Regions from separate parts of the Clostridium saccharoperbutylacetonicum N1-4(HMT) genome, predicted to be linked through region 3. Evidence: riboswitches for the same ligand, from Rfam matches in the RefSeq annotation. Region 3 holds a riboswitch; each other region holds the start of a gene.

Region 1 (3,281 bases), 400 kb from region 3:
TAAAAAGATAGAAGAGATAAGTTCTAAGTATATAGATATTGATAATATAAATAAAATAATTAAAAAGAAAAAATAATTTAGATTAGTATATTAAAATGAAGTATATTGCAGAAATATGGAGTAAGTTGGGCTTAATTTCTGCAAATGCATGATTATAAGAGTTGAAATAAATACAATTTGCAGATATACTAGTCATTGTTGATTGATTGTCAAGCAACTGCTGTGAAAACAGAATAAGGAGGAATTCCCGAGTGGCCAAAGGGGGCAGACTGTAAATCTGTTACGTTTCGTTTCGATGGTTCGAATCCATCTTCCTCCACCAATAAATGGGCGCATAGCTCAGCTGGGAGAGCACCTGCCTTACAAGCAGGGGGTCACAGGTTCGAGCCCTGTTGTGCCCACCATTTAAAAGATAATAGCTGTTAAATCAATTGTTATTTTAAACCACAAATTGTTAGCTTTTAATTGAAAAGCTTAACTGTTAACTATAGAGTCAACTGTGAACTGTAATTATTAACTGTAAACTGAATATGCTGGCATGGCTCAACGGTAGAGCAGCTGACTTGTAATCAGCAGGTTGTAGGTTCGATTCCTATTGCCAGCTCCAATAATATAATTATAGTAAAATTGAGTTGTATTATTAAAATTAAATATGGAGGAATTCCCGAGTGGCCAAAGGGGGCAGACTGTAAATCTGTTACGTTTCGTTTCGATGGTTCGAATCCATCTTCCTCCACCAATAAATGGGCGCATAGCTCAGCTGGGAGAGCACCTGCCTTACAAGCAGGGGGTCACAGGTTCGAGCCCTGTTGTGCCCACCATTTAAAAGATAATAGCTGTTAAATCAATTGTTATTTTAAACCACAAATTGTTAGCTTTTAATTGAAAAGCTTAACTGTTAACCATAGACTCAACTGTGAACTGTAATTGTTAACTGAATACGCTGGCATGGCTCAACGGTAGAGCAGCTGACTTGTAATCAGCAGGTTGTAGGTTCGATTCCTATTGCCAGCTCCAATAATATAATTATAGTAAAATTGAGTTGTATTATTAAAATTAAATATGGAGGAATTCCCGAGTGGCCAAAGGGGGCAGACTGTAAATCTGTTACGTTACGTTTCGATGGTTCGAATCCATCTTCCTCCACCAAAAGAATAAACTACTATGTTTATTCTTTTTTTATATAAAATTTCTCTATTCTCTATATATAGAATTTATCTACGAATATTGACTAATAATTTCTTTTATGGTAGTATAATATATGAAAATTAAATAGAAACTCTTATCAAGAGAGGTGGAGGGAAAGGGCCCGATGAAACCCGGCAACCTGTATTATATAAGGTGCCAATTCCTGTAGGATGATTTCTACAAGATAAGAATAAGTGATTGTTGAAATCATGCTCTTCTTATCGAAGAGCTTTTTTTTATATTTAAGTTTGTGCACACTTAAATACTAGTCTAATATTAAAAAATAAAATTAAGGAGAGAGTTAAATGAGAAGATTATTTACTTCAGAATCAGTTACAGAAGGACATCCAGATAAAATGTGTGATCAAATATCAGACGCTATCTTGGATTCTATATTAGAAAAAGATCCAAATGCTAGAGTTGCTTGTGAAACATGTACAACTACTGGTATGGTTATGGTAATGGGAGAAATAACAACAAATTGTTATGTTGATATCCCAAAAGTTGTTAGAGAAACAGTAAGAGGAATAGGGTATGATAGAGCCAAATTTGGTTTTGACTGTGATACTTGTTCAGTACTTACATCAATAGATGAACAATCAGCTGATATTGCAATGGGTGTAGACGAAGCTTTTGAATCTAAGAAAGGTGAAAAGGATGAAGTTGAAGCTGTTGGAGCTGGAGACCAAGGAATGATGTTTGGTTTTGCAACTAATGAAACAGAAGACTATATGCCTCTTCCAATATATATGGCTCATAAGCTATCAAGAAGACTTACAGAAGTAAGAAAAGATAAAACATTAGAATATTTAAGACCAGATGGTAAGACCCAAGTTACAGTTGAATATGAAGATAATCAACCAAAGAGAATTGATACTATTGTTATATCAACTCAACATGATGAAAAGATTTCTTTAGAACAAATTCAAGAAGATCTTAAGAAATATGTTATTGATGCAGTTGTTCCAGCTGAATTATTAGATTCTGAGACTAGATATTTCATTAATCCAACAGGAAGATTTGTTGTTGGTGGACCACAAGGTGATTCTGGATTGACTGGAAGAAAAATAATAGTAGACACATATGGTGGATATGGAAGACATGGTGGTGGTGCTTTCTCAGGAAAAGATCCAACAAAGGTAGATAGATCAGCTGCTTATGCTGCAAGATGGGTAGCAAAAAATTTAGTAGCAGCAGGTGTTGCTGACAAATTAGAAATTCAAGTGGCATATGCTATTGGTGTTGCTAAACCAGTTTCAATAGAAGTAGAAACTTTTGGAACAGGAAAAGTAAGCGAAGAAAAAATTGTTGAAATAGTAGAAAAAGTATTTGATTTAAGACCAGGAGCTATAATCAGAGATCTTGACTTAAGAAGACCTATTTATAAGCAAACAGCTGCTTATGGTCACTTTGGAAGAAATGATCTTAACTTACCTTGGGAACAATTAAACAAAGTAGATGAAATAAAGAAATATCTTTAATAAATATAGTAAGAAGGCTATCTCTGAGTGCTAGAGGTAGCCTTTTTTACTTTTTGATATGGTTGACTAAAAATTAATCATGAATAATTAATTATTCACTTAAAGTAGGAAAGTATATTATTGATTGAAATATTGATATTTATGGTATAATTAAGAAATGCAAATAAGGTTTTAAACTAAGTTATTGTCTGTTATTAGTGTTTTGAATAATACAAATTAAAGATTTGGAGAGATTTTATGGAAGTTCTAAAAGGTTTTGTTGAAAGTATAGTTTTTAAAAGTGAAGATACTGGATATGTGGTGTGTAAAATTAGAAGTGATAATAATCTAATTAGCGCAGTAGGAACAGTTCCTTTTTTAAAAGAAGGCCAAAATGTGAAGTTAACAGGATATTATACTGTACATAAACAGTTTGGAAATCAATTTAATATTCAAGATTACGAAGAACTTCTTCCAACCTCTTTAGATGGGATAGAAAAATATTTAAGTGCAGGAGTAATTCATGGAATTGGTCCTGTTACAGCTAAGAAAATAATAGAGAAGTTTGGGGAAGAAACCTTAGGAATAATGGAAAATCACATTGAAAGACTTATGGAAATTGAGGGGATTGGA
Region 2 (3,281 bases), 1.8 Mb from region 3:
ATAGAAGATATGATTAATAATATGTTAAATTTTGAATTTTTACAAGGCATTAGCTGGGGGTTAAGATTTAATTTCTTTCAACATATACCTGATCAATGGATACTTGAAGCGCGTTTAGAATCTCTTTTTGAGAAAATGACTAAAAAAGAAATGAGTATTAATAGATAATTTTGTTATAACTAATTATATTAAAAGTACAGAGAAGGTGAAAAGGAAAGAAATGAAAAAAGAAATATTAAACTTGCCTAATGTGAAACAACCTGATTACCCATATAATCAAGTGGTAAAAGCTGGGAATACTTTATATTTATCAGGCCAAGTATCATGTGATTTACAAAGTGGACAATTTATATTGGGAAATATTGAGATTCAAACAAAAAATGCATTAGAAAATATAAAATATTTACTTGAAAACTCAAATTCTTCAATGAATAATATCTTAAAAGTTGTAGTATATATGAAAAATATTTTTGAAGTTGATAAAATGAATGAAATTTATAAAATGTATTTCAAAAAAAATGAATTACCAACAAGAGTAGCAATTCAAACTACATTTCCAAATAAAAATATAGAAATTGAACTAGAAGTAGTTGCTTTAACAAATTAAAATATTATAGGGGCTGTCGCATTAGCGTATTAAAATCCGTTAACGACAGCTCTTTTCTGGTTTATAAACAAGTTGGAAAAACTGATAATGTTGTAGTGAGTATTGGAGCAACTGACAAGTTCAGTGAGAATGAATTAAATGATGCAGTGAATTGCGTAAAGAAAAGTTTTAAAAGTTATAATGGAGCTACTCTGACAAAATTATGGTATGATAAAAAAAATCAGATCAATTTATTGAGGGGTATTTGAAAAATGGGAGAGGTTCAGTGAATGGTGTTAAAACTGAAAATGTAATTGTTTTGCTATCAAATTTTGATGTAGATTCTTCAGGTGGGGATGGAAGTTTAAATCCAAATTCAACTTATGATAATTATAATTGGATATTAATAAGAGACAGTAAAACGGATAGTTGGAAAGTTGATGATCGTGGATATTAAAAAAGAAAATAACTAAATACATTGTATACATAATTACAAGAAGTTCACAATTTTCTATAATGCCTGAATTAATAAAAAAGTTGTCACATGCTTGACATAAATATTATGTATTATAAATATATAAAGTAGTTAAAACATTATTTACCCCTTATTAAATATAAATATCCAATATGCAGAATGATCTATTCACCCTAGTAGATCATTCTTTTTAGTTAGTTTTAATAGGGTTTATTTATTAGAAATTTTAGATAATTATGCGCCATATCAATTTTTTATATACAAGGTCTATGAACCAAGTAATATGGCTTTTAACCCAAATTATAATGGCTATTAGCCAGATTTGTGATGTTAAAATACCGTGTATGCTAGTAATTATAAATACTAGCATAACCTTAATGTTTATGCATAAAATGTATTGACAATTTAATAAGCTGAATATATACTAAACTTATAAGAAATGAAGGAATTGAATAACTTATCAAGAGTGGTGGAGGGACTGGCCCTATGAAACCCAGCAACCGATCAAGTAATGATTTACGATGACGTGGTGCTAATTCCAACAGCGTTAGCTGAAAGATAAGAGAGAAAATTTTTATGCAAAGATGCACTAGAGATTAATCTCTAGTGCTCTATTTCTATATAATAAGTTTTTAATTTATCTTTGTACTGCTATTGTATCTAAGATAGAGATTTTTATATAAAAATATATGAGTATTTTGATAAGAATTATAAGCTTATAATTTAAATATATTGGGGGTATAAATATGTCAAAATTAAGTAATAGATTAGATTGGTTTTCTGAATCTATAATAAGAAAAATGACTAGAATAGCTAATAAATATGGAGCAATAAATCTTTCACAAGGTTTCCCGGATTTTGATCCACCTAAAGAGATACTTAATCAATTAAAAGAAGTTTCAGAAAAAGGTCCACATCAGTATTCGGTGACTTGGGGAGCACAAAATTTTAGAGAAAAGCTAGCATTAAAGCAAGAGAGATTTATGGGAATTAAAATAAATCCAGATGAAAATGTGTTAGTAACCTGTGGAAGTACTGAAGCTATGATTTGTGCGATGATGAGTGTTTGTAATCCGGGAGATAAAGTAATTGTTTTTTCGCCATTTTATGAAAATTATACAGCAGATACAATTTTATCTGGATCTCAGCCTATCTATGTTGAATTAAAGCCGCCAGCTTTTAACTTTGATAAAGAGGAATTGAAAAATGCATTTAAGCAAAATCCAAAAGCACTTATTCTTTGCAATCCGTCAAATCCTACAGGCAAAGTATTTACCGAAGAAGAGCTGCTATATATAGGAAGCCTTGCAAAAGAATATGATACTTTTGTAATTACTGATGAGGTTTATGAGCATATAATTTTTAAGCCTCATAAACACACTTATTTAGCAGCTTTAGATGGAATGTTTGAAAGAACAATTTCATGCAGTTCATTATCAAAAACATATTCAATTACAGGATGGAGACTTGGATATATTATTGCAAGCAAAGAGGTAATAGAAAATTGTAAAAAAGTTCATGATTTCTTAACTGTAGGAGCAGCAGCACCTCTTCAAGAGGCAGCAATTAAAGGCTTGGAATTTGATGATGAATATTATGAAGAATTGAGTAAAATTTATAGAAAAAAAAAGAAAAAAATTATTTTTTGGATGGATTAGACGAAATAGGGCTTAAGTATTACGAGCCTCAAGGTGCATACTATGTAATGGTTGATATATCTGAATTTGGATATGATGATGATTATGAATTCTGTAAATGGTTAGCTAAAGAAATTGGAGTAGCAGCAGTACCAGGTTCAAGTTTTTTCAAAGAAAAAGTAAATAGTTATATAAGATTTCATTTTGCAAAGAAAGAAGAAACCTTAAAAGAAGCTCTTAAGAGACTTGAAAAACTTAGGGAATATAGAAATAACTAAATTAATTAAAGCAAGATAAAGTTAAAAGCATTAGCAATAAATACAAAAACAATAAATTTTGGAGGGAATAAAAGATGAAGATTTTAAAGAAATTAGCAGCACTAGTGATTATAGGAACAATAGGAGCAAGCTTGGTTGCCTGCGGAAGCAGTAAAGAAAGTGCAAAAACAGATAGTAAAGAAGTGGGGAATAAAAATATTGTAATTGGTGTATGCCCAGGACCTTATGGGGATATGGTCAAGGAGGCGTTAGCACCAGCCTTAAAAGCTAAAGGATATACAGTTTCGACTAAGGAATTTAGTGAT
Region 3 (3,281 bases):
CATATCTTGATGTTAATCAAAGGCGCGATGTTTTATATACAACTGGTTTAGAATCTGGCTATCCATTATTAGACGATGCTGAAGGTTGGGGAAGGCTTAACCTCTTTGCAGCGGCAGATGGTTATGGAGCCTTTAATAGCAATATTACAGTGAACATGGAAGCATCAAAGGGTGGATTTAATGCTTCAGATAGATGGCGTAATGATATTTCAGGAAGTGGAACCTTAATAAAGCAAGGAACAGGAACTTTAAAATTAGGTGGAGATAATACTTATAGTGGTGGAACAGACATTCAAGGTGGTACTATTGAAGCAGATTCAGCTACAGCTTTTGGAGTAGGAAGTGTTTCAAATGAAAGTGGTACAGTTGTTGAAAATGTAGATGGATTAGTGAATATAAAAAATGACTATAATCAATCACAAAACAGTACACTTGAACTTTCTATTGGAAGCAAAGATGATGTGTTGGAGGTTGATGGTAATGCAACCTTCAATGGAAAGTTGAAGTTGGATTTTAGTAATAGTTATATACCTACAAGTGGTATGACTATAATAAAATTTAATAGTAATAACACAAATAGTAGATTTTCATCAATTGAAACAACTGGTTTACCAAGTAATTATGTAGTAAATCTTGTTTATGATAATAACTCTGTCAGATTATTAATAGGAACATCAGATTCTTCTTCAGGGTCACATCATAATTCACCAAGTAACCATACGAACGCAACTAACGATAATGTAAGCACTAACTCAGATAAAACTGCAACTGATAATGGTGTGACTAATAAAATTGCTACTGAAGGTAACACTGGATGGCAGCAAAAAAATGGACTTTGGTATAATTTGTCAAAAGAAGGAACAATAAATACTGGATGGCTTAAAGACACGGATGGCAAATGGTATTATTTAGATAAATCAGGAATGATGAAGACAGGCTGGGTTCAAAGTGGTGATGGAAACTGGTATTATTTAGATAAAACGGGGGCCATGCAGACAGGTTGGGTTAAGGATACGGATGGGAATTGGTATTATTTAAACCAATCAGGAACTATGGAGCATGATAAGTATATTGATGGATATTATGTTGGTTCTAATGGAGCGTGGGCAGAATAAATACACAAAATCGATAAATTTACTAATATTTATTGACATAAAATTTTTATTATGTATAATTAATAATAACAAATATATATTTGGATAAGTTAATCTTATTAAGAGTGGTGGAGGGACTGGCCCTTTGAAGCCCGGCAACCTGAAAGATTTATATAAATTTTTCGTTGGTGCTAAATCCTGCAAGATAATATCTTGAAAAATGAGAGGCATTAAGACTTAATGGAACTTATGGTTTATATAGTCACTTCTTGTTTTAGGAGTGGCTTTTTTTTATAACCTTCATCTATAAGATGAATTTATTCTTTAGCAGTAACAATAAATAAGTTTTAAGCAATATATAAATTTGAGGAGGCAAAAAAATGACAGTAAAAAAATCTTTTGAAACAATTGCAGTTAGTGGCATATCAGGTGGGGATGAAACTACAGGGGCAATAAGTTTTCCTATTTATCAAGCGGCTACCTTTAAGCATCATGGCTTAAATAATAGCACAGGTTATGACTATTCAAGAGCACAAAACCCAACAAGAGAAGAAGCAGAAAAAACCTTAGCAGTTTTAGAAGGTGGAAAATCAGCCATTGGTTTTTCATCAGGAGTGGCAGCAATAACAGCCTGTATACACTTATTTAAAACAGGGGATCATATACTTTTATCTGATGATTTATATGGAGGGACATATAGGTTATTTGATGAAACTTTTAAAGATTTTGGGTTAGAAGTAACCTTTGTTGATACAACAAGTACAAAAAATATATTGGAAGCAATAAAGGAAAACACAAAAGGTATTCTTATAGAAACTCCTTCGAATCCTATGATGAAGGTAACAGATATAAGAGCTACAGCAGAAATAGCTAAAAATAACAACTTACTACTTATTGTAGATAATACATTTTTAACACCATATTATCAAAAGCCATTAGAATTAGGTGCTGATATAGTAGTACATAGTGGAACAAAATTCTTAGGTGGACATCATGATTTACTAGCAGGTTTTATTGTTGCAAATGATGATAAAATATTGGAAAGATTGAGAAGAATTCATATGTCGACGGGAGCTACGTTATCACCTTTTGATGCCTGGCTTATTTTAAGAGGCTTAAAGACATTACACATAAGATTAGATAGATCACAGGAGAATTCAATAAAGATAGCTAAATTCTTAGAAAGTAGTCCTAATGTAGAAAAAGTTTATTATGTAGGGCTAGAAGCTTTTGAGGGATATGAATTGAATAAGCAGCAAGCAACAGGCTTTGGAGCAACACTTTCCTTCAGAGTTAAGGATAAAGAATTAATACCTAAAATTTTAGAGAGTGTTAAAGTAATAAGGTTTGCAGAAAGCTTAGGTGGGGTTGAAACTTTAATAACTTATCCATTCACGCAAACTCATTCAGAAATACCAGAAGAAATTAAGCAAAAATTAGGTGTTGATGAATATTTACTTAGACTGTCTGTTGGAATAGAAAATATAGATGACCTAATAAATGACTTAGACAAAGCGATTAATTCAATTAAGAGTTAGGAGTTATGAGTTTAAGGAGGAAAAGGCTGTGGCTTTTCTTGTAATATATTTTAAGAATTTGCAAAGCAAATTCAACATTAACAGTTAACTGTAAACTAAAAAGATTGGGGTGTAAATTATGAATTTTGGAACTAAATTAATACATGCAAGTGGAGATATTGATCCTACAACAGGATCTGTAAGTACTCCTATATATCAAACATCTACTTTTCATCAATTTGATATAGAGAATTTTGGAAAGTATGATTATGCTAGATCAGGAAATCCAACTAGAGATGTTGTAGAAAAACTAATAGCAGAACTTGAAGGTGGGGAATGTGGTTTTGCTTTTGCATCTGGGATGGCAGCAATTTGTTCTGTGCTCTCAATATTCTCAGCAGGAGATCATATTATAATTTGCGGAGATGTATACGGTGGAACATATAGGGCAACAACAAAATTGTTTTCTAGATTTAATATTGAGTTTACTTTTGTAGATGCATCAAATATTGAAGAAATAGAAAGAGCTTTCAAAGAAAATACAAGAGGACTTTATTTAGAAACTCCTTCAAATCCATTGTTAAAGGTAACGGATTTAAGAGCTGCTAGTAAGTTGGCTAAAGAAAATAATTCTATTACAATAGTTGATAACACCTTTATGTCACCATAT

Evidence for each region. A riboswitch is a leader RNA that binds a small molecule or an ion and turns the genes downstream of it on or off. The one in region 3 is predicted to bind S-adenosylmethionine.
Region 1: it holds a riboswitch for S-adenosylmethionine, as region 3 does, so the genes downstream of both, metK (methionine adenosyltransferase) here and CSPA_RS01455 (trans-sulfuration enzyme family protein) in region 3, are expected to answer to the same signal.
Region 2: it holds a riboswitch for S-adenosylmethionine, as region 3 does, so the genes downstream of both, CSPA_RS09460 (pyridoxal phosphate-dependent aminotransferase) here and CSPA_RS01455 (trans-sulfuration enzyme family protein) in region 3, are expected to answer to the same signal.

What each region holds. Positions count from the first base shown of each region.
Region 1 covers NC_020291.1:700,049-703,329, forward strand. The annotation lists gene CSPA_RS03105 (hypothetical protein) at 1-76, shown strand, start outside; tRNA gene CSPA_RS03110 (tRNA-Tyr) at 238-322, shown strand; tRNA gene CSPA_RS03115 (tRNA-Val) at 329-404, shown strand; tRNA gene CSPA_RS03120 (tRNA-Thr) at 533-607, shown strand; tRNA gene CSPA_RS03125 (tRNA-Tyr) at 655-739, shown strand; tRNA gene CSPA_RS03130 (tRNA-Val) at 746-821, shown strand; tRNA gene CSPA_RS03135 (tRNA-Thr) at 943-1,017, shown strand; tRNA gene CSPA_RS03140 (tRNA-Tyr) at 1,065-1,149, shown strand; SAM riboswitch class I at 1,280-1,379, shown strand; gene metK (methionine adenosyltransferase) at 1,494-2,669, shown strand; gene recD2 (SF1B family DNA helicase RecD2) at 2,907-3,281, shown strand, end outside.
Region 2 covers NC_020291.1:2,134,301-2,137,581, forward strand. The annotation lists gene CSPA_RS09445 (hypothetical protein) at 1-168, shown strand, start outside; gene CSPA_RS09450 (RidA family protein) at 221-607, shown strand; gene CSPA_RS09455 (DUF4829 domain-containing protein) at 852-1,043, shown strand; SAM riboswitch class I at 1,516-1,626, shown strand; partial or broken gene CSPA_RS09460 (pyridoxal phosphate-dependent aminotransferase) at 1,808-2,976, shown strand; gene CSPA_RS09465 (MetQ/NlpA family ABC transporter substrate-binding protein) at 3,051-3,281, shown strand, end outside.
Region 3 covers NC_020291.1:301,607-304,887, forward strand. The annotation lists gene CSPA_RS01450 (acid phosphatase) at 1-1,115, shown strand, start outside; SAM riboswitch class I at 1,208-1,321, shown strand; gene CSPA_RS01455 (trans-sulfuration enzyme family protein) at 1,475-2,632, shown strand; gene CSPA_RS01460 (trans-sulfuration enzyme family protein) at 2,751-3,281, shown strand, end outside.